DNA from 2 places in the Solibacillus sp. FSL R7-0682 genome. Region 2 is predicted to be linked to the other one. Evidence: a T-box and tRNA genes for the amino acid it is inferred to sense, from the RefSeq annotation. Region 2 holds a T-box; the other holds one or more tRNA genes.

Region 1 (12,283 bases), 1.9 Mb from region 2:
AATGAATCAAAAGAGGAGCAATCGAACTCGTCTACAGAATTAGTGAAGGAGGAGGGAGAGATGGAAGTGTCAAACGTGATGCTCGGTAAGTGGCAAGGAATGATCGACATTCCTCAGGCGCCTTTAGAAATTATATTAACGCTAGGGAAAGATAAAGGAAGCATGTCAGTACCTGTACAAGGTTTAACTGATTTTCCATTTGAATCGATAAAATATGATGATACAAGTGTAGCCATTCAAATTGATTTAGCAGGTGCCCTTATAAAAATTGACGGGGAATTGGTTGGAGATCAAATTATTGGAACGTTTACGCAAAACGGACAGTCGTTTCCGCTAAAATTAAAGATCTATAAAGAGCAGCCATTATCCTATGACTCCCTAGCCATTCCTGTAAAGGGTGGAGATTTAAAGGTAGCGCTTCAAATGCCAGAACAACCTACTGGTGAAATTGTTATTATCCATGCTGGTTCAGGACCAACAAATAAAGATGGCAATACATTAGGTGGTGGCTCGAATAATAGTTTAAAGATGATTGCAGAAGAATTAGCAGAACAGGGTATTGCTTCAATTCGATTTGATAAACGGGGGATTGGTGAGAATAGAGCGTTACTAACTAAGGAAGAAAATCTAGTATTGGAAGCTTATGTAGAAGATGTAGAATCCATTATTGACTATGTGAAAGAAGATGACCGTTTTAATAAAATACATTTAATAGGGCATAGCGAAGGGGCACTAATTATGACCTTAGTTGCGCATAAAGTAGACATAGCTTCTTTAACACTCTTAGCAGGAGCCGGAAGAGCAGCAGATATTATTTTAAATGAGCAATTAACATCAAACTTACCACCGAATTTGTTGACAGAGGCAAAAGCTACTTTAGAAAAGTTAAAGGCAGGAGAAAAGGTTACGAACGTATCAGCTGAATTACAATCTCTATTTAGGCCATCTGTACAACCGTATTTGATCTCGTGGTTAAAATACGCACCTCAAAATGAGTTAAGCAAAGTTAAGGTACCTGTTCTAATCATACAAGGGGAAAATGATATCCAAGTGACAAAAGAAGATGGGCAAGCACTAAAAGCAGCAAAGCCTGATGCGACGGTTTATTATTTTGAAAAAATGAATCACGTATTAAAAGATGTTTCTGTTGACCGAGAAGAAAATGTAGCGAGCTACTCAAATCCGTCACTTCCATTAGCAAGTGGATTAATAGAAAAAATAGTTCAATTTATTAAGTAAAATAAGAAAAATGCTGGATTCAAAGCGAGAATTCAGCTTTATTTTTTGGGGGATCTCCCTAGATATTAGTAGTACAGCAAAAAAATTCTCGTTTAAGCAAAAAATTCGAAAAATATCGAAAAATACTCTAATAATTATAAAAAACCTCTTGTATAAATTTCTTTCGTTGTTATAATAATAAATGTATTCAAAAGAATGTTGAAGTACATACATAATATAGTAACGTTCCGAAGTAGCTCAGTGGTAGAGCAACCGGCTGTTAACCGGTTGGTCGTAGGTTCGAGTCCTACCTTCGGAGCCATTTTTTTGCTTATTTTTAGAAAAAATTCAAGTTTAAATAGAAAATAAATATTTTAAAAAAAGTTTCAAAAAAAGAGTTGCGCTAACAGAGAAAAGATGATATTATAAATCTTGTCTTAAAGAGGACAAAGATTATTACGAATGGCCCGTTGGTCAAGTGGTTAAGACACCGCCCTTTCACGGCGGTAACACGGGTTCGAATCCCGTACGGGTCACCATTTAAGGCTTCATAAAAAAATAAAAATAACACTTGTTACGTATGGAGGATTAGCTCAGCTGGGAGAGCACCTGCCTTACAAGCAGGGGGTCGGCGGTTCGAGCCCGTCATCCTCCACCATTATTTTAACAGTGTTGTACTTATGTCGGAGGGGTAGCGAAGTGGCTAAACGCGGCGGACTGTAAATCCGCTCCTTAGGGTTCGGCGGTTCGAATCCGTCCCCCTCCACCATCTAATTAAATGATTGGGGTATAGCCAAGCGGTAAGGCAACGGATTTTGATTCCGTCATGCCTAGGTTCGAATCCTAGTACCCCAGCCATTTTTTTTATTTTTTATGAGCCATTAGCTCAGTTGGTAGAGCATCTGACTTTTAATCAGAGGGTCGAAGGTTCGAGTCCTTCATGGCTCACTTTTCATTTATAATTATAATATGAAGTGTACTTAAATATAAAAATCCAATCCTTTACTTAAAATACTTAGTAAAGGATTTTTTGCGTTCAAAAAGGGAAATGATAACCTTGTCTCGAATTTGATGTAAGAGTAATAGTGGAGATGAGAAAAGGGAAGTATGAGACTTATTTGAGCACAATTGGGAGATGACAATCATGGAGAAAAAAGAAGTTTCAATTATTGGCGTACCATGTGATTATGGTCAACAACGGCGTGGAGTCGATATGGGTCCAAGCGCAATTCGATATGCGGGGTTACAACATCGTTTAGTTATGCTTGGGTACGATGTCGAGGATGAAGGCAATATTCAAGTAGTAGACCGAGATGTTTTAAGTGAAGTGGATGAAAAGCTTTTAAACCTAGATGAGGTAGTTAAGGTTAACACAGCATTAGCTGAGAAAGTGCGAGACGTACTTGAAATGAATAGATTTCCTTTAGTGCTTGGTGGCGACCATAGTATTGCAATTGGGACGTTAGCAGGCCTTTCTATGAAATATGAGAATATGGGCATTATTTGGTTTGATGCTCATGCAGATCTAAATACACCCGAAACAACTCCTTCTGGAAATATCCATGGTATGCCGCTTGCAACAAGCTTAGGTCTTGGTCATGAAAGATTGACGTCAATTTTACATGGTGCACCAAAAATTAAACAGGAGAACATTGTTATTATTGGGGGTCGCTCAATTGATGAGGGTGAACGTCTTCTTATTAAAGAGCGCGGCATTAAAGTGTATACAATGCATGAAATTGATCGTTTAGGAATGACCTATGTAATGGAAGAAACAATAAAATATTTTAAAGAGCGTAAAATTGATGGGCTTCACTTATCATTGGATTTAGATGCTTTAGATCCATTGTATACACCGGGTGTAGGGACGCCAGTAGCAGGTGGGATTACGTACAGGGAAAGCCACTTAGCAATGGAAATGATACAAGAGTCAGGCCTCCTTACATCGACAGAATTTGTAGAGGTAAATCCAATCTTAGATGAGCGCAATAAAACAGCAGATGTTGCGGTCGCGTTGATTGGTTCGTTATTTGGGGAAACTTTAGTGTGAAAATTGAAAAATATCCCATTCTTTACCGAGAAATTTGTTATAATAAATAACGGATTTTGCGGTGGTTGAAATGTAGCCTTTTTTTCAAAAAAGTTTTACGTTAAAAGTGAAACCTTTTGGCAACCTAACCGTAAATATAGAACAGCTAAAAAGGTGGAGAGAAAAGACAATGGATGCGTTAGTGAATAAAAGAATAAAGCAAGTGCTTAAAGGTGATCAAAACGCATATGCCGATATTGTTAACCTCTACCAGCACAAGCTGTATCAAGTATGTTACCGGATGCTTGGTAACAAACAAGAAGCGGAGGATATTGCACAGGAAGCTTTTATACGTGCTTATATTAACTTACATTCTTACGACCAAAAAAGGAAATTTTCTACATGGCTTTACCGAATCGCAACGAATCTTTGTATTGACCGTATACGAAAGAAGAAGCCAGATTATTATTTAGATGCTGAGGTCGCCGGTACGGATGGTCTTGATATGTACTCACAAATTGCTGCAGACGAACAACTTCCTGAGGAAGCCGTTGAGCAAATGGAGCTTCAAGATCGTATCCAATATGAAATCAGCCGCTTACCAGACAAATATCGTTCGGTAATCGTTTTAAAATATATTGAAGAAATGTCGCTTCAAGAAATTAGTGAAATTTTAGATATGCCACTAGGGACGGTAAAAACGCGTATCCACCGTGGACGAGAAGCTTTACGAAAGCAGTTAAATAATTTATAGGAGGACGATACGCATGAAAACGTGTGCATCAGAATTCGTCAATTATATGCACGAATATTTAGATGGTGATATTAGTCGTGAGCATGAGCAACAGCTGAAGCTTCACTTACAAACATGCCCTGATTGCCAACAACATATGCATGAATTAAGTGACACGGTTGCGTTTATCAAGAGTGCAGCGCATATTACTGCCCCTCCTGGCTTTGAGGAACAAGTAATAGGTCGTTTACCGAAACGCAAAAGTTCTGTCGGCATAAAACGTTGGTTCCGCCAGCATCCAGTGTTAGTGGCAGCAGCTGTATTTTGCTTATTCATGAGTGCTACATTGCTAGGTAACTACTCAAATGACAATCAATTCTCTGTTACAAAGCAACCTAATTTAGTTGTAGATGGCCAAACCGTAACGGTGCCAGCAGGTGAAGTTGTAAAAGGAGATATCGTCGTAAAAAATGGGGATATTGTCATTGAAGGTGAAGTTGATGGGAATGTAACTGTGATTAACGGCAATTACATGGCATCGACAGCAGTTGTGACAGGGCAAGTGGAAGAAATTGACGAAGTGTTTGAATGGCTATGGTACAACATTAAAAGTGGATTTAATGATTTTGTTGGGTTATTTGAATAATGTTGAAACTTTTTACTAAAAAATGACGTTCTATAAAAGAAAGCAAAGTCTACTCGTTTGAGTAGACTTTTTTCTTTGAGAAAGTTAATCTACTGCCAAATTGTGCTATACTAAAGGCAGTATGGATTAGCTATTAAAAGTGGGGGATGCCACGTGCAAATAATTGAGCAATTTACAGATATCACAGCAATCGAAGTGATATTGAAATTATTAGACGTACTGCTCGTGTGGTACGTAATTTATAAAGCATTAACCCTGATCAAAGGAACAAAAGCAGTACAGTTATTAAATGGTCTATTTGTTATTGTTTTAGCAAAATTGGCTACCTATGTGTTAGGGTTAGACACGTTAGATTGGTTATTACAAGAAGTCATCGATTGGGGTTTCTTAGCCATCATCATTATCTTCCAGCCAGAAATACGTAGGGCACTTGAGCAAATTGGACGAGGGAAAATTTTTCAGCGGACAAATAATCAGCAAGATGATGAGCAAAATCGTTTAATTGAAGCGATGAAAAAATCTGTTAGTTACATGGCAAAACGTCGCATTGGTGCGTTAATTTCCATTGAAAGAGAAACAGGTCTGAATGAATATGTAGAAACGGGTATTAAAATGGATGCTCAAATTTCTTCAGAACTGATGATTAATATTTTTATTCCAAATACGCCACTCCATGATGGTGCGGTCATTATTCAAAAAAATCAAGTTGCAGCTGCAGCATGTTATTTACCACTTTCAGAAAGTGCGTTTATTTCAAAGGAGCTAGGGACACGTCACCGAGCAGCACTTGGCTTGAGTGAAGTGACTGATGCTATAACAGTTGTTGTTTCTGAGGAAACAGGTGCCATAAGTATTACGGCAAATGGCAACTTGCACCGCAATATTTCTATACAGGAATTTGAAGAGCTACTACGTAAAATGTGGTTTGGCCCTGAGCAAGATTCTAACTTAGCATCTAAGTGGACTTGGGGAGGGAAGAAGAATGGATAAGTTATTCGATAGCCCGTGGATGCTACGTATAGCATCACTTTTATTAGCAGGATTATTATTCTTTTATATTCAAACAGAAGCCAATCGTCAAAATGAAAATGGTACATCAAATGAGACAGATGTTATTACAAATGTCCCATTAGAAGTGTATTATGATGACGAGAATTTATTCGTCACTGGTGTACCAGAAACAGTTGATGTGAAAATTTCTGGACCGACGCCAATTGTATTAAAAACAAAGCTTGAAAAGGATTTTAAAGTTTTTGTTGATTTAAACTCATTGTTAATTGGCGAACATAGCGTTACAATACAGCAAGAAAACTTTTCTGAAAAACTAGAAGTGGCAATTGAACCACGAACAATCAATATTGAAATAGAAGAGAAAATAACAGAAGAGTTTCGTGTTGAGCCAGAGATGAACAATCGCCTTGTGGCAGAGGATCACTTCGTAAAGGGTATGAAAGCTGAGCCTGGCCGTGTATCCATTACAGGAGCAAAAAGTGTCATTGATAGCATAAGCTATGTAAAAGCCACTGTTACAGGTGAAAAGGGATTAAACAAATCATTTGAGCAAGAAACTACTGTAAAAGTTTTAGATAGAGATTTAAATAAGCTTGATGTACGAATTAATCCTGAAAAAATAAAAGTACAAGTAGAGATTAATGAATATAGTCGAGAGCTCCCGCTTACAATTAAAGAAATAGGGGAAGCTAATGAAGGTGTAACAATTGAAAAGTTAACAGTGGAGCCTTCAAAAATCGCTGTTTTTGGTACAAAGGCATCATTAGATGTTCTAGATCATGTAGAAGTAGAAGTGGATCTAGCTAAAATTACAGAATCAGGTTCATATGAGTTTGAGGTAGCAATGCCTACTGGCGCAACAAAATTATCAAAAAATAAAATTATGATTCATGCAACCGTAATTAGTGAGCAAGTCAATATAGAGGAGTCAACGGATAGCCAAGTTGATGCAGATACGAATGTAGACGAAGCAGAGGGAAACAACTGAATTACAGCAATGTATGAACGAGCATCCGCTTGATGAGGCGGATAATTTAAACAAACGTATGAAATGTCAAGCGTTGAAGGAGAGAAAAAGTAATGGGTAAATATTTCGGAACAGATGGCGTCCGTGGTGTCGCTAATAGTGAGCTAACACCAGAGTTCGCGTTTAAACTAGGTCGTATTGGCGGCTACGTGTTAACGAAGGATGCAAAAGATCGCCCGAAAGTATTAATTGGACGTGATACACGTATTTCTGGGGAAATGTTAGAGGGCGCATTAGTTGCGGGTCTACTTTCAATCGGTGCAGAAGTAATGCGATTAGGGGTCATCAGTACACCAGGTGTCGCATACTTATCGCGCGTGATGAATGCAGAAGCGGGTGTCATGATTTCAGCATCACACAATCCTGTCGCAGATAACGGCATTAAATTTTTCGGCCCAGACGGCTTTAAATTAACAGACGCACAAGAAGCAGAAATTGAAAGCTTAATTGATGCAGAAGAAGATACATTACCGCGTCCAGTAGGCGCTGCCATTGGATCAGTTACAGACTACTTCGAAGGTGGTCAAAAATATATTTCATACTTAAAACAAACAGTTGATGAAGACTTTATCGGTCTACATGTCGCATTAGATTGTGCGCACGGTGCAACATCGGCTTTAGCAACTCATTTATTTGCAGATTTAGAAGCTGATATTTCAACGATGGGCGCTTCACCAGATGGTTTAAATATTAATGAGGGTGTTGGTTCTACACATCCTGAAAAGCTTGCAGCATTTGTCGTAGAGCGTGGTGCACATATCGGCCTTGCGTTCGATGGTGACGGGGACCGTTTAATCGCAGTAGACGAAGAAGGAAAAATCGTTGATGGTGACCAAATTATGTTCATTATTGGGAAGTACTTAAATGCAAAAGGTCGTTTAAATAAAAATACAGTTGTTTCAACAGTTATGAGTAACATGGGCTTCTACAAGGCGTTAGAAGAAAATGAAATGACAAGTGTTCAAACAGCCGTTGGAGACCGTTATGTTGTAGAAGAAATGCGTGCTAACAACTACAATGTAGGTGGCGAACAATCGGGGCACATCGTATTTTTAGATTACAATACAACAGGTGATGGTTTACTTACAGGGATTCAGCTCGTTGCCATTATGAAAGCGACTGACAAAAAATTATCTGAGCTAGCAGCGGAAATGACAATCTTCCCACAACGTTTAGTAAACGTTCGTGTGACAGACAAGCATGCAGTAACTCAAAATGAAAAAGTGGCTGCTGTCATCACAGAGGTAGAGACAGAAATGGCTGGAAATGGTCGTGTATTAGTCCGCCCATCTGGCACGGAGCCTTTAGTACGTGTAATGGTCGAAGCAGCTACAGAAGAAGCTTGTGAAAACTATGTAAACCGTATTGCCGATGTAGTACGCGCGGAAATGGGATTAGCTGAATAATAAAAAAACACTAGAGCGCTAGAAACAAATTGATTTGTTTCTAGCGCTTTTTTCATAGATGCGATGAAGCAAAATTGAACGTTTAAAATGCTTGTTGAAAGGGAATTCATCTAAATGTACCTTAAATACAAAGGAGTGTTTTACATTGGCAAAGATTGCAACATTGATTACAGATAAGTTTGAAGATGTGGAATTCACAAGTCCAAAAGAGGCACTAGAGGCTGCAGGCCATATACTTGTGACGATTGACAAAGAAGGGAATAAGTCAGTGAAAGGTAAGCGCGGTGAATCAACGGTACAAATTGATAAAGGCGTAGCAGATGTAAATCCTGCAGACTTTGATGCGTTGTTTATCCCAGGTGGATTTTCACCGGATTTACTGCGCGATGATGACCGTGTTGTCGCATTTACAAAGCATTTCATGGATGAAATGAAGCCAGTATTTGCTATCTGTCATGGGCCACAATTGTTAATAACAGCAAAATCATTAGAAGGTCGCGATACAACAGGATACAAATCAATTAAAGTTGATTTAGAATATGCGGGTGCAACCTATCATGATGAAGAGGTTTTCGTCTGTCAAAAGCAGCTTGTCACGAGCCGAACACCGGATGATTTACCAGCATTCAACCGAGAAATTGTGAAGCTTTTAGAAGAAAAGGGTCTTTAAAAATACAAGATTTGTTTGAGAAAATGCCTCGCTTAAATGATTGAAGCGAGGTATTTTTGCTGAATTGCCCCCATCATGGACCTTTATTTGACGAATGAAATATACTTAATGTATGATGAAAATACTTGTGAGATTAATAGCTTGCAAGTGCGCTAAAAGGAGTGAATAATTGCGCAAAAAAAATCGGAAAAACAATAATAGCGCCTGAGCTAAGGAAATAGAGCGGACCATGTAATCCTTAGTTGACGAGGTGGAGGTTTATCGAAATTTCGGCGGGTACCTCCCGACCGCATATGCCCGGTTGTAATTTCGTTTTAAAACAGTAGAGCAATCTGCTGCACAAGAAGACGAAAAGGCATAATACAAAAAAATTATCGTATGCTACATCCTCTCTTACAAAAAAGCGCCAACAGTAGTGATGCATTTACTAAACAGAGTAACTCATCACCATTCGTTGAGTGCTTGAAGCGAATGGGCAAAAGGGCAGAGTGTAGTCTGTTTTCTTATTGCAAAAAACATTCAGGATGTAGCCGATTGATTCGGAGGAAACGAAATTATGTGTGGGATTGTAGGATATAACGGCGTATTAGACGCGAAGGAAATTTTATTAAAAGGCTTAGAGAAATTAGAGTACCGTGGTTATGACTCAGCTGGTATTGCTGTTCATAACGAAGAAGGTATTACTATCTTCAAAGAAAAAGGTCGTATTGCGGATTTACGTAAGGCAGTAGACGAAGATGTAGAAGCAAATGTAGGGATTGGTCATACACGCTGGGCAACACACGGTGTACCAAACCGCTTAAACGCACATCCACATACGAGTGCTTCAGGTCGTTACACATTAGTACACAATGGGGTAATCGAAAACTATCACTTATTACAAAAAGCGTATTTAAAAGGCATCCAAATGCAGTCAGATACGGATACAGAAGTAATCGTTCAGCTAGTGGACTTATTTGCAAAAGAAGGCTTATCAACAGTTGAAGCATTCCGTAAAACGTTATCATTATTACATGGTTCTTATGCGTTAGCACTATTAGATAACGAAGACGTAGAAACAATTTACGTAGCGAAAAACAAATCTCCATTGTTAGTTGGGGTAGGCGATACGTTCAACGTAGTTGCATCTGATGCTATGGCAATGCTACAAGTAACAGATCAATTTGTCGAGTTACACGATAAAGAGGTAGTAATCGTAAAGAAAGACAAAGTAGAAATTTCAACATTAGATGGTCGCCCAGTAGAGCGCGCACCATTCAAAGCGGAATTAGATGCTTCTGATATTGAAAAGGGCACATACCCACACTACATGTTAAAAGAAATGGATGAACAGCCAACAGTTATCCGAAAAATTATTCAAGCTTATGAGCAAGGCGATGATGTCTCAATCGACGCAGATATTTTAGAGGCCATTGCTGAGGCAGATCGTTTATATATTATTGCAGCAGGTACGAGTTACCATGCAGGTTTAATCGGTAAGCAATATTTTGAAAAAATTGCAGGTATTCCAGTAGAAGTACACATTTCAAGTGAGTTCGGCTACAACATGCCATTATTATCGAAAAAACCATTATTTATTTTCATTTCTCAATCAGGAGAAACGGCAGATAGCCGCCAAGTATTAGTAAAAATTAAAGAGCTTGGCTACAAAGCACTAACAGTAACAAACGTACAAGGTTCTACACTTTCTCGTGAAGCGGACTACACATTATTATTACATGCGGGTCCAGAAATTGCAGTTGCTTCTACAAAAGCATATGTAGCGCAAGTAGCAGTTTTAGCAGTAGCAGCTTATGCAGTTGCGAAGAAAACAGGTGTAGCAATTGACTTTGATTTAAAACAAGAGCTTGCGATTGTGGCAAACGGCATTCAAACAATCATTGATTCAAAAGAAACAATGGAGCAAATCGCAGAAGACTTCTTAAAAATTGCACGTAATGCATTCTTCATTGGCCGTAACGTAGACTTCTACGTATCATTAGAGGGCGCATTAAAGCTAAAAGAGATCTCTTATATTCAAGCAGAAGGTTTTGCTGGTGGGGAGTTAAAGCACGGTACAATTGCGTTAATCGAAGAAGGCACACCAGTATTCGCATTAGCAACGCAAAAAGATGTGGCATTAAACATTCGTGGTAATGTGAAGGAAGTCGTAGCGCGCGGCGCGAACGCTTGCATCATTGCAATGGAAGGCTTAGAAGAGGAAGGCGACACATTAATTATCCCTTCTGTTCACGAGCTATTAACACCATTAGTAGCCGTTGTTCCACTGCAATTAATTAGCTATTACGCAGCATTACACCGTCGCTGTGACGTAGATAAACCACGTAACTTAGCGAAATCAGTTACGGTAGAGTAGTGGATATGATAAATGTATTTCTTTATGTAGATTTTAAATAAAGTTATACCGTTTTTAAAAAAGATGTATCGTTTTAAATAAAGTTATACCGTTTTTAAAAAAGTTGCACCGTTTTACTCCTTTAGATTACTATAATCTAAAGGAGTGTTTTTTTATGTCTAAAAGAACTAGGACATCTAAAGTTGAGAAGTGGATTAAAGAAGGTCGAGGTTCTGGAATAGGTGCGGATTATAAACCGTGGTTAAATATTCAGGATGTTTCATCGTTGGGTAGGTCTACACGCTTAAGAGGTATTAAAACAAATAGACAACATGAATTTCTATCGGATTTAGAGCGAAACTATTTTTTTGTGACAGAGTATTCTGATTATGTTGTGGATATTCGAGAACAATTCCCCTTATTACAATTAGAAGAAACAATTGTTATTGCTGATGAGTTAGGTATTAAACATCCTACAGACCCCCAGACGAATGAGCCAATTGTGATGACAACTGATTTTCTCCTCACTATAGATAAAGGTGATGGATTAGTAGAAGTTGCGAGAACAATAAAGATGAAGGATGATCTTTTAAATGAGCGAGTTCTTGAGAAATTCGAAATAGAGCGAGTTTACTGGGAAAGACGACAAATTGATTGGGGTATAGTAACAGAGCTAGAGATTCCTAAAGAAATGGCGCGGAACATTAGCTATATTCACGATTATTATGATATTCAAAGCTACGACGCTTTTCAAAATATAAATCAACAACATATTGAGGATTTAGTAATGGCATTGTTACATAGGATCTTAAATGAAAGTCTGAGTATTAGAGAGATTACAAACGTATTTGATAAAGAAACGCATATGCCTGTAGGTAGTGGAATGACGTTATTTTATCATTTACTGGCAAAGAAAATTATACGAATAGATATGTCAGAGGTTTTCAATGTTGAACAACCTATTGTCATTCAATCAATCGATGAAGGTAAGTTGGAAAAGGTGAAATACGGATGATATATATTAATCAAGTACTTCAATCTGTAAAAGATTCAACTCGTATTCGGATTATTGAAATCGAAGAATCCTATGTGTATTTTGTCAATATTGACGCTAACACATCTATGCCCAAAAAAGAGCTGTATTCCTCATTATTAACCGATATTGAACAAAAAGAGTGGCTTCTTATAACTGATCCCTTTGCACGTGT
Region 2 (12,283 bases):
AATCCAAGAGCTCTTCCTCCGTTAATTCATCCAAACATTTTATATGACGTTTTGAAGCTAATATGATTAATCCTTTAATCGGATAAGCAACATCTTGGTGGGCATGAAAATACGAGGATTCTAGTATCACGCCACCTTCTGGCTCAATCAACCCACTTGTCAATGCACAGCTTAAACATTCAACTTCAGCCGTCTTACCATTTGATAACGTAATCTTTCTCATAATTTCCCCTCTGAAATTTGACATGAAGTGAAAATATTAATTTAGTTTAATAATATAGTTTTTAACGAAGATTTACTATTTTAATAAAAATTTAAACTTCATTTGAATTTTACAGATGAAAGATAATGCAAGTGAGCGAGAATGAAAAAGTATATATTGTTAATAATTGGATTTATGGTATATTTTTCATTAAAATAACTTATTTATTATTGTGAGGTGTAGAATGAAAGTGAAAAAAAACCTAACATTATTCACTTTTATATTGTTCCTAGCTTTTAGTTACACGGCACACGCGGAAAATCTTTATGACATATATGAGGATGTAACTGAACATGACTTAAAAAATAGTATAATTCTTTCTCCTGAAAGCTCCACGGCATTTATTAATGGGCAAAAGGTGTCAGCCGTTCAGCCGATTGTCAAAGATGGAAGAACATTAGTACCCCTTCGTTTTATTTCGGAAGGATTTGGGGCAAAGGTAGATTTTAATTCAAAAAGTCAGTATATTACCATTAAATACGCTAATCAAACCATTTCGTTAAAAATAGGAGAGAAGAGTATTTCGATAAATGGTAAATTAAGCAAAATGGATGGGGCAGCAAGTATTTACAACAATGCAACGTACATTCCTTTAAGGTATATTGGCGAGGCATTTAATAAAAAGATAATCTATTTAAAAAATGAAAAGATTCAACCGTATAGTTTAATCATAATTAGAGATATTGATGCCACAGCAATCGAAAACCTAAATCTTATGCGTGTTTTTAAATTTCTATACAAAGGAAAATCCATTGTCTATAGTGACCGTTTTATAATTGTCATTAATGAAAATGGCCACTCATTAATTAGTAATGATTTCTACACCTTTGAACCTTTTAATTATAAAGAAATGTTTGAGGATAAAAATAGAGTTCAATTAGGGGATATATGGTTTAAGACCGATATGAGCCATTTTTATTTGAATTATGCCTATAACACAACGAAGGAATTTATTTTATACCGTGTGGATGAAGAGATTACAAGGGTAGCGATTGAAAAAGCACCAATCAAAGCGGTAAAAACATATTTAAATAATGTCTATTACTTAACGAGGTATGAGCGTGGAATACTTAATGCTCATGAAACAAGCAATTTAAAATATGCAACATTTAATAATGGACAGTGGTTCTCCGATTATTTAGGGAAGCCTGGATATTATTATGGCTTTGACACATTAGGTAACGCCTATAATTGGGAAATTAATTCAAACGGTATTTTTACATTTGGCTATCAACGCGCGGGAGATTTAACATCGGATGAAAGAAAAAAAACGTTTGGACAATATAGAATCGAGCTGCAGAGCAAGAACCATCAGCTTGTAACGCCATAAAATAAGTGGCTAGTTGAAGTTCTAAGTGATTAAAACTTTAACTAGTCATGTTTTTTTGCACTTTGTAGTTTTCATATTATAAAGTACCATTATTTAAAAACAAAAGAGAAGCCAAATAAAGTGCTAAATCCCGAATTTTCGCATCTGTTTCAGCCTCAATGCATTCCCGTTCTTTTGTATACGAATAAAGTGTATCTCCATGAACTAAGTGATCCGATATATTTAATAAACCGATAGCCTTTTTATTGAATTTTTTGGCACGGCTAACGTAGTGCCAGTTTCCATATCTACACCGATATGTCCATTACTTGCCCAATCATTCACCATTTCACTTGTCTCAAGGAGCATAGCACTTGTAGAAAGCACACGCCCAACGACATAGGAATAGCCTTTTTTCTCACAATAATCTACTGCCGCAGAGACAAGTGATTCACTAGATGTTACGGTTTTTTCATTTGGTAAATACCAATGTGCCGTACCATCCTGCATCTCAGCCTCGCGTACAATTAATATATCTCCATAGTTTATTTTTAAAGATAATCCACCACAATAGTCCGAAAATACTCCTCTATAACGAGCTTATCTGGGGGACTTATGTTTAATGGTAAATGGGCTAAATTAAAAAACTTTATGCTCTTCGATTCAGTAAAGTTATACTTTAATAACCCATCATATTTTTTACATATAAATGCGGTTACTACATTATAAACTTCATCACCATGAGGATATCGATAGTAAAAGTCTTTTCCAGAAAAGGTTTTGAAGTATTCCAGGTGTATTGCTTTTAAGCCGGTTTCTTCAAGCATTTCTCTTTGTGCGACTTCCTCTAAGCTTTCTCCAAGATCCATAGCTCCTCCAGCTAAGCCCCAGCAGTTATTGTCATTTCTTAATTGCATGAGTAATTCATTGTGTTCATTGAAGATTAATACACATGCGCCAACCATAATAAGAGGCTCGGTGCCAATCTTCTTTCGTAAATTCATGATATAACTCAAGAAAAAACCTCCAATCGAATGGATAAATAGGTTAACTAATATTCCTCCATTTTAATTAAACGAATCGTACAATAAATCGAAAAATATGTAAATAAAAATAATTGGATTTTATTTACTGTTAAATAAAGGTATGATTGGAATTGCAAAAGAAATTTGAGGTGGTTGAAATTGAATGCTAGTAACATCAATAATCAGAAATTGTTAGCTTTTCTTCGCATGAAGGAGCATGAAACTAAACTATATCAACCGATTGCTGGTTCCTTTGCCGTCGTAAAATGTTCGGGTAAATATCTTTTGTGCTACAACACATGGAGAAAACAATGGGAAATACCGGCGGGTCAGAGAGATGGAAATGAAACAGCGAAGGAATGTGCGATTCGAGAGCTTTATGAGGAAACAGGACAAGTTGTCAATGATATGAATTTTGTTGGATTGATGAAAGTGAAAAATAATCTGAATGGCTGTGTTAAATATAATCCAATTTATTTTACAGAAATCGTTCAGCTACAGTCCTTTCTAGAAAATGACGAAACATCCGCGATTAAGCTTTGGGATTTAACTAAAAACATCCGAGATATCGATGAAGTAGATCGTCACTTATTGGAAAGGCTAAACAGGATAGAGGAGGTCAAAAATGGAGCTTTGGGATCTTTATGATATCAATCGAAATAAAATAGGGAAAACAATACAACGAGACGAACTATTGAGCCCAGGGGAATATCATCTAGTTGTCCATGTTTGCCTATTTAATTCACAAGGGGAAATGCTCATACAGCAAAGACAACCCTTCAAAAAAGGCTGGTCTAATTTATGGGATATTAGTTGCGGAGGAAGTGCAACAATGGGCGATACGAGCCAATCCGCCATTTCAAGAGAATTACAAGAAGAGCTAGGAATTACATATGACTTTAATGAGATTAGACCAAACTTTACCATCAATTTTACAAATGGCTTTGATGATTATTATTTGATTGACTTGGATATGGATTTAAATGATTTGACCCTCCAATATGAGGAAGTACAAAAGGTGAAATGGGCAAGTAAGGAGGAAATTTTAAACATGATTAAGACGGGCGAATTTATCCCGTTTTATGATAGCCTCATTCATTTAATTTTTGACTCCCGCAATCAATATGGCAGTGTTCGATTAAAAATGGATGTAGCTAAGTGAATTTCAATAAGAAAATATTGACAATTAAATTTTGTTTGTTATTATAATTTGTAATCTTAATTATTGTTAAATAAAAGTTGTTAAGAAGATAAAGGCGATGAAAAGAACGAGTAACATAAATGGAACGTACAGAGAGTAGCCGGTTATTGAGAGGCGCGCTGGAAATTTATGTGAATACATCTTGGAGCTGCGTACCGAAACAGTAAGTAGGCTACGACGGGGTTGCGACCGTAATCATTGCAGGAGTATCATCGCTTGCGATCGTACTTACAAAGGAGAATTGTGTGAGCATTTCTCAAAAAAAGGTGGTAACACGTATAATCACGTCCTTTAGGCATTAGCCTAACGGGCGTTTTTTATTTGCAGTAGTTTTAGATGGATAAAACTTAACGAAATTGGAGTGGTGAAAATGTTTTTACATCCAAATGAACAATTAGAAATAATTAAAAAGGGCGTAGATTGTATTGTTGATGTCGAAGAATTATTGCAAAAGCTTCAAAAATCCTATGCACAACAAAAGCCTTTAAAAATCAAGCTTGGTTTAGACCCATCTGCTCCTGACATTCATCTTGGTCATGCCGTAGTTTTACGCAAAATGAAGCAAATGCAAGATTTAGGCCATGAAGTCGTTATTATTATTGGAGATTTTACGGGGCGTATCGGAGATCCAACAGGTAAGGTAAAAGGAAGAAAGGCGCTAAGCGATGACATTGTAAAGGCAAATGCGAAAACCTATTGCGAACAAATTTTTAAAATATTAGATGAAAACAAAACTACGGTACGTTTTAATAGTGAATGGCTTTCCAAATTAACCTTTGAGGAAGTAATCAAGCTTGCTGCCACGACGTCCGTTGCCCGTATTTTAGAAAGAGATGACTTTCAAAAACGTTTTCAAAAACAAGTTCCTATTGGAATTCATGAATTTTTCTACCCGTTAATGCAGGCATATGATTCAGTTGAGCTTCGGGCAGATATTGAGCTTGGCGGAACAGACCAAACCTTCAATATTTTAATGGGACGTACATTACAAAAGCATGTAGGCTTAGAAAAGCAAATTGCTATTTTTATGCCCATTCTTGAGGGATTAGATGGTATTGAAAAAATGAGTAAAAGTCTCGGAAATTACATTGGTATACTGGATGCTCCAGAAGTAATGTTTAAAAAAGTGATGGAAGTACCGGACAACCTAATTATGAAGTAATTTGAACTTGCTACAGATGAGCATCCAACGGCTTTAAAGGAATGGAAAATGAGATTGGAAAATGGACAAAACCCACGAGATATTAAACTCGAACTTGCTAGAATCATTACCCAGTTATATCACGGTCAACAAAACGTAAAAGCTGCTGAAAAATATTTTGTTACTGTGTTTCAAGAAAAGAAAATTCCTGATAATATGCCCACATTATTTATAGAAAATGATCAAATGATTGTGAAGAATATGCTGTCACAGCTTGTATCTACTGGTATTGTATTAAGTAAAAGTGAATTTTTACGCCTCGTGAAGCAAAACGGAGTGTCTCTTAATGGCGACAAATTAAATCTGGATTCTTTAGATCAAATTGTAAAGGACGGAGACGTTTTACAAATTGGAAAAAAACGCTTTGTTAAATTTGTTCAAATTAAATGTTGTTAGAGAAAATGAAATGAGACCCTTTTATTATTTCAAAAGAATAAAATATCTGTATAATATTAGAAAAGGCGAGCTTTTTTAATACACACCATAGGGGGATTTTGTATGTGGCAACAAAAAATGATTGCAACATCGAGGGGCGTATTTGAGTATTTTGTAAGTGGACATGGGGAACCGCTTGCGATTACCCATTTTTACACGAGTTTCGACGATCGTGGAAATTGGTTTGCCAACCCGTTTACAGCACAATATACAGTCTATTTAATTAATGTTCGTGGGGCTGGAAATTCTCCGGTCATTGAATCGGATGAGCAGCTTTCTCTTCAGGAAGTCATCCTCGATTTAGAGGCGATTCGAGAAGCGTTAAACATGGAAAAATGGGCATTTGCTGGACATTCAACGGGTGGAATGCTGGCTCTACAATATGCGGTGGAGGCGCAAAGCTCACTAACAAAGGTTATTTGTGGCTGTAGTGCAGCAAGTAAGCAATATGCGAGCCATCCAGACAGTATTTACTGTGCGGAAAATAAGAACTTTAACCGAATTATGGGAATTATGGAAAGTTTAAATAACCCTGAAACACCTCAAAAAGAACGGAGCGAACTTTCATTCGAATGGGCACTCATGTCCTTTACAAGTGAGGAGAAGCTAAAATATGCACTGACTATACCAAATGGTGGAAAAACGATTGGGCGTGCGCTCGATTATTTTAGAAAAGTTGCGGTGAAAAGCTTTGATTTACGTGATCAACTAAAGTTTATTACTGTACCAGTGTTTGTATTTGGAGGACGACATGACGCACAATGTCCGATCGAATATAGTATAGAGATTGCAAAGCATATTCCATCGGCTAGGTTAACAATCTTTGAACAATCGAACCACAATCCGTTCATTGAACAACAACAAGAATTTCAGCAATTCGTACAAAACACAGCTATAACAAATGAATTAAAAGATTAGGAGAGTTAGTAGTGCAAGAAAATTCATATTTATTTATACCATTAGTGAGTTTCATACCGATTATTTTTTATGCATTATGTTTGTATTTTACATTAAGTTTTTTCCAACAATTAAAAGACGGGGATTCTAAGCGTATCAAGCAAACTAAACTATTTGCCGTCCTTTCATTAATCATTGCATTAGCAACGCCAACAGTTGTTTCATTTATAACAATGCGACAAATGATGAATTTTTAATAAGGAACGGATAAGTTTTAACAAAAGTATAATTGAAACGAGTTGAAAGAATGAAGTTTTATATTTTCCTCATTTTATTGGGGTTTGTACTAGGAATTGGAATAGCCATAACAGGATGGCCCATTTGGATTGCCTATATAGTAATAGTAGTGGTGGGAGTTCCACATTTATTAAGCCCAATATATATCCTTTATCGTTCGAAGAATTTGGAAGCACTTACGAAAATTGTTGATAAATTCAAAAAAAATCCGGTCTATCTTTATATGTACTTGCTACGAGATGGAACGGATGAAGAACTAGTGGTAGCGCTTGATCAAGTGTTGGCAAAGTATAAAAATGAAAAATACCAAGCAATTTATGGAACACTTCATGCACTATTACGTGGAGATTTTCAAGATGCGCGCCAGTACATAAAGCCGATGCTTCATAAGGAAGTCGGGCAATACACAAATGATTTAATTACTATTTTAGAAGGAAACTATGATGCCATTCCAACAAAATCTTATGAAAAAGAGTGGATGAATTTTAGTATTGCAGCACATAAAGCGTATATGCAAAAAGATATCGAGGGCTTTGAAATTGCTTCAAAACAGGCTATTCAACAGGCAGCTGGCATTCAGCATTATGGGAATTATTACACGTTTCAGCGCATGCGTAAAAAATTAAGGTAATTAATTATGAAAACTTTTTACCATAGTTTGTTCATGTGGATACCCTTTATATTGTTGTTTTCCTTTGCAGCATTCGGATTAGAAGTATTCCAAGGAGATAAAATCAGGAAATCAGAATATGTGGGATATTTGTTCATTTTGTCTTCTTTCGCTTTTATTTTATTTCCTATTTCATTTTTACCTTTAACAATCGTCGTATGTATGGTTGTAGAATCATTATTTTCTAAAATGGTGATCTTTACTTTTTTTGGTGGAGTAATAGGGGCATTTACTTTTAAACGAATATATGATTGGCTTTTTGTAGAAGAATATAATTTAAGTATGATTAGTTCAATTATATTTTTTAGTATGGCAGGGTTACTGTATGCTTTAGTAGAAAACTCGTTAAAGAAAAATATAAAATTCAATTAGATTTGAAGAAGCTATATGTTGTAAAAATAGGATAGATGACACAGGTTTATTGTCCTGTTCATCTATCCTTTCATTTTTGCCTAAATGAAGTGTGATTTCATTAAACCCCACTTAAAAATATTCCACCGATACATAACCCGAAGAAAATAACGAGCGCGGGGTGTACTTTAAATTTTTCCATTGCAATAAAGCTTGCTATGGCAATTAAAATCGTTGGTAGCCACTCGATTAAATTGACGGATGTCTTGAAGAAATCGAACGTTAAATCTGCCATTAAAATAACAACAGCAGGTAAAACAAATGTGGACAAACGTTTTACTCGTGGAGAATGACGATTGCGATACAGAATGCCGAGTAAAATCATCATTAATGACAGCGATGGTGCAACGGTTGCAAAAAGAGCGATTGCAGCACCAAGTAAACCGCCTTGCTCAAAGCCAACATAAGCAGCAATTTTTGTAGCAATTGGTCCAGGTAGTGCATTACCAATTGCAAATGTGTCACTAAATTCAGCGGTAGTCATCCAATGATACTTATTAACGACCTCGTGTTCAATTAACGGAATGGTTGCCGGTCCACCACCGTAGCCAATCATATTCGGTATAAAGAAAGCTAAAAATATATGTATATAGATCATGTTTCATGACTCCTTTTAACCGGTAAAAGCAATGCGAAAAGTAGCAACGCAATGACTACAATTCCAGGATGTATATTTAATAAGATAATCGTAATAAATGATATTCCTAAAATAAGTCCACTTAATTTCCAACCTAACGATTTTTGTGATTTACTAAAATAATTCCACGTTAATACGGCCATCATCACACCTACAATAGGTACAACACCATTTGTCATGCCGATAATAAACGGCAAATCCTTATATTCATTTAATAAGGTTAATAACAAAACTAGCATAATTGCACTTGGTAAAATTGTTGCTAAAACGGCATTGATTAAGCCAAGCATCCCACCTACACGATAGCCAATGTAACCAGCCATTTTTGTAATGATCGGACCGGGTAATGTGTTGCCAATTGCCAGTATATCTGTAAATTCCTCGTCTGTCATAAAGCCATATGTTTCGACAACTTCCTTATGGACAAGTGGGATCGTAGCTGGTCCGCCACCAAAACCGACAATGCTAGGGCGAAAAAATGCAAAAAATATTTCAGTTTGTTTGTTCAAGTCATTAAACCTCCCTTAAAAATAGTTCTAAGCTTTGAATTCTAGACATTATAACAAATTTGGGACAACGCAACCATGTTAGCTAATTTCTATCAAATTTCTTAAGAAATTCTTCATATTTTCACTAACTGTTTATTAAGATTCCACCTGTACACTGAATGTATGAAAGGGAGCGGTATGATGATACAAATTGAAAATTTACAACATGCATTTACGATAGGAAGAAAGGGACAGGAAAATGAAGTACCAGTATTACAAGGTATAAGCTTACAAGTTGAAGCGGGTGAAATTGTATCGATTGTTGGTAAAAGTGGTTCAGGTAAATCAACATTACTGCAATTGTTAGCCGGTTTTATGAAGGCGAAGAAAGGATCAATCCTAGTTAATGGCAAACAAATGGTAGGGATGACTGAAGTCGAAAGCGCGGCATTTCGCCTTAAAAACTTCGGGTTCATTTTTCAAAATTTCCAACTCATGCCGAGTTTAACGACATTTGAAAATGTGGAGCTACCACTTAAACTTCAAGGAATGAATCAAAAAGCACGATCTAAGCGCGTACGCGATATATTAGAGCGTGTTGGCTTAACAGCAGTAGCAGATCATTATCCTAAAGAACTTTCTGGTGGTCAACAGCAGCGTGTAAGTATTGCACGAGCTCTTATTACAAATGCCCCCATTTTACTGGCAGATGAACCAACAGGAAGTTTAGATACAGAAACCGAACAAGATATTTTGCTGCTTATTCAACAGTTAAATCGTGAACTTAATTTAACCTTTGTGATTATTACACACGATGAAGAAGTTGCTTCCATTGCGAACAGAACTTATCGAATGCAAAACGGCAAGCTAGAAATGGAGGCAAATAGCAATGTTATTTAAGGACCAATATGATTTCGTCAAGCAGCATATAAAGAAAAATAAGTTACGCGTTTCGATGACGATTCTTGCAGCGACGATGGGCTGTGCATTTTTAATTATTTTAGCATCGATTGGATATGGGTTACATAAAACGGTGTTGAATGATATTTTAACGAATGAAAATGTAACAAGTATAGAGCTTATGAATGGACAACAATTAACGGATGAAGATATTACTAAAATAGAGCAACTAGAGCATGTACAAAATGTGCGTACGATAACACGCGTATCGGCTGAGGCAAATTCCCAATTAGATGATCGGGACATTCAAACAGAGCTTATGATGACAAACTTTAAAAAATATGCGGCTGTTAATGATGAATTAGCAGAAGGCTCTTTCCCAAAGGCAGATAACGAAATCGTTGTCGGTTACCACTTTGCACAGCATTTATTAAATGATGCAGACCGCGAAATTATTGCGCAAAAAAGTGCAGAAGCAGAAGCAAACAATGAATGGTATGACGGTGCTGAAGAGGGCTACAAACAATCATTAATTGGTAAAAAAATTACAATGAAAGTAAAATCATTTACTGAAAATAGTGAATATAGTGAGTCAAAAACTTATACAATTGTGGGCGTATTACCAAAGCCAGCGTATGAATGGGCAATTGATACAAAAATCATGTTGCCAGAAGGAAATCAACAGTGGTTAGATACTGCGTTAACAGTTGGTCCAGGGGAAGAGAAATTTGTAGATGAAATGGTCATCTTTGCAACAGAACTTGAGCATGTAGAAGGGTTATTAAAAACACTACGTGATGATGGCTACCGTTTGTACTCGATTACTGAGCAATTAGACGAGATTAACGTCGTTTATTCAATTATGAAGATCGGATTAGTATTTGTTGGGGCAGTAGCGGTATTAATCGCATCTATCGGGATCTTTAATACGATGACGATGGCGGTTACAGAACGTACGCGAGAAATTGGTGTGATGAAGGCAATCGGAGCTAGTCCAAAATTAATACAGCGATTATTTTTAATGGAAAGCTTAATGATCGGCGTTATTGGTACGGTACTTGCATTAATCATTTCATATGCGTTCAGCTTTACAGTGAATGCACTAATGCCATTTGTTGTTTCAGAAATTTTTGGTCAGAAGGATGCCAATTTAGAAGGAATTATCCTTTCGTACATTCCTGTACAATTAGTGCTTATTGCTTCAACACTTAGCATTGGGGTAGCGGTATTATCAGGTGTACGTCCTGCACGAAAAGCAACGAAAATAGAAGTTATGCAAGCTTTACGACAAGAATTATAATAGCATGAAAAAGAGGCTTCCTTTCATTAGGAAGCCTTTGTTCAATTTATGATACGCATTACAAAAACAATATTCCTTGTAAAATAGCAAGGAAAAGCCCGCATCCTAATGGGAGAAGTTTCGCCAATTGATACCCTCTAACACTTTCGGTTACTAGATCTAACGGATCTTTAGCGGGAGAAGTTAAATAACGAATGAAACGAAGATATTTAGATGGCGTAGCAGCGAGTTTATCAATAGGAACTTTCACTTCATATTGATCTAACATTTTTACGAGTACTTTCTCATCTTTCCATTCATCTTTCATGTTTAAAATCCTCCTTTAATGCCTGTTTTAACGCTTTTATCGCATTATGTAAACGTGATTTAACTGTGCCAGGGGGAATTGATAAAACAACAGCAATTTCCTCCTGGGTTAAATCTTCATAATAGGCGAGTAAAATAACAGCCTTTTGTTTGTCAGGAAGATTTTCAATCGCCTGTTGAATGATCAAAGTATCTTCATGCGGTAACTGTTTTTTATAAGTTGGCAATAAAAAAGGGAGCACACTTTGCCATCTTTTCTTGCGGTTAAGTTTATTCAATAATAAACGATAGGCAATTTGAAATGAAAATGTTTTGATTGTCCCTTTTTTTACGTTATATACATGCTTCTTTTTCTGTAGAACTTCAAATACATCATGCACCGTATCTACGCTAATTTGCTCTTCTCGTGTATAACGAAATAAAAAGCAGTATAGAGGCTCATAGAGGCGCTCATATAAAATCGATAACGCCTCAACATTTCCCTCCTGATATTCAATCATCAAATCCTCATTACTTTTCATGTGGAATTTCTCCAAAGTTCGCCTTTATACATTTAATAGTAGCAGATATTCTTGTTATTAAATAAGCGACTGTAACGATAACCCAAGCCTGTGATTGATTCGTAAAAAATTGGACAAATGGATTTTCGATTGTTTGCCCAGTTGAAATAAGGATATTTAATACTTGCACGCAAATAATCGTATAAATGGCAATAAGCAATGAGAGCGTGTCAAAAACATTCCAACGCAAATAAATTGTTGTCTTTTTGTAATTAATTTTACGGTTTTCTCGCACAACGTATTTTCGATCAAATGGAAAAATAACAACTAAAATAATGATAATAGCTAAAATCATAACAATCATCGAAAGAATGAAACCAATACCCATAATAACGCTTCCTTTCTAATTTGAAATTGTAATAATACTACTTTCATGAACTATAC

The links. A T-box is a leader RNA that pairs with one kind of tRNA and senses whether it is charged. The one in region 2 lies ahead of tyrS (tyrosine--tRNA ligase), so its partner is inferred to be a tRNA-Tyr.
Region 1: it encodes a tRNA-Tyr, which carries the amino acid that the T-box ahead of tyrS (tyrosine--tRNA ligase) is inferred to sense. The anticodon was not compared.

Annotation. Positions count from the first base shown of each region.
Region 1 is NZ_JBBOUI010000001.1:110,053-122,335, forward strand. It holds gene MKZ17_RS00580 (alpha/beta hydrolase) at 1-1,239, shown strand, start outside; tRNA gene MKZ17_RS00585 (tRNA-Asn) at 1,466-1,540, shown strand; tRNA gene MKZ17_RS00590 (tRNA-Glu) at 1,683-1,757, shown strand; tRNA gene MKZ17_RS00595 (tRNA-Val) at 1,801-1,876, shown strand; tRNA gene MKZ17_RS00600 (tRNA-Tyr) at 1,904-1,987, shown strand; tRNA gene MKZ17_RS00605 (tRNA-Gln) at 2,002-2,076, shown strand; tRNA gene MKZ17_RS00610 (tRNA-Lys) at 2,094-2,166, shown strand; gene rocF (arginase) at 2,363-3,268, shown strand; gene sigW (RNA polymerase sigma factor SigW) at 3,438-4,001, shown strand; gene MKZ17_RS00625 (zf-HC2 domain-containing protein) at 4,015-4,626, shown strand; gene cdaA (diadenylate cyclase CdaA) at 4,780-5,616, shown strand; gene MKZ17_RS00635 (CdaR family protein) at 5,609-6,625, shown strand; gene glmM (phosphoglucosamine mutase) at 6,718-8,070, shown strand; gene MKZ17_RS00645 (type 1 glutamine amidotransferase domain-containing protein) at 8,216-8,740, shown strand; gene glmS (glutamine--fructose-6-phosphate transaminase (isomerizing)) at 9,297-11,096, shown strand; gene MKZ17_RS00655 (TnsA endonuclease N-terminal domain-containing protein) at 11,251-12,090, shown strand; gene MKZ17_RS00660 (Mu transposase C-terminal domain-containing protein) at 12,087-12,283, shown strand, end outside.
Region 2 is NZ_JBBOUI010000001.1:2,038,818-2,051,100, forward strand. It holds gene MKZ17_RS10420 (HIT family protein) at 1-223, opposite strand, end outside; gene MKZ17_RS10425 (copper amine oxidase N-terminal domain-containing protein) at 447-1,592, shown strand; gene MKZ17_RS10430 (phosphorylase family protein) at 1,815-2,120, opposite strand; gene MKZ17_RS10435 (NUDIX hydrolase) at 2,123-2,587, opposite strand; gene MKZ17_RS10440 (NUDIX hydrolase) at 2,756-3,244, shown strand; gene MKZ17_RS10445 (NUDIX hydrolase) at 3,222-3,758, shown strand; T-box leader at 3,847-4,092, shown strand; partial or broken gene tyrS (tyrosine--tRNA ligase) at 4,168-5,394, shown strand; gene MKZ17_RS10460 (alpha/beta fold hydrolase) at 5,497-6,351, shown strand; gene MKZ17_RS10465 (hypothetical protein) at 6,363-6,587, shown strand; gene MKZ17_RS10470 (hypothetical protein) at 6,638-7,258, shown strand; gene MKZ17_RS10475 (chromate transporter) at 7,770-8,306, opposite strand; gene MKZ17_RS10480 (chromate transporter) at 8,303-8,854, opposite strand; gene MKZ17_RS10485 (ABC transporter ATP-binding protein) at 9,035-9,733, shown strand; gene MKZ17_RS10490 (ABC transporter permease) at 9,723-11,033, shown strand; gene MKZ17_RS10495 (hypothetical protein) at 11,092-11,340, opposite strand; gene MKZ17_RS10500 (RNA polymerase sigma factor) at 11,330-11,839, opposite strand; gene MKZ17_RS10505 (group-specific protein) at 11,850-12,227, opposite strand.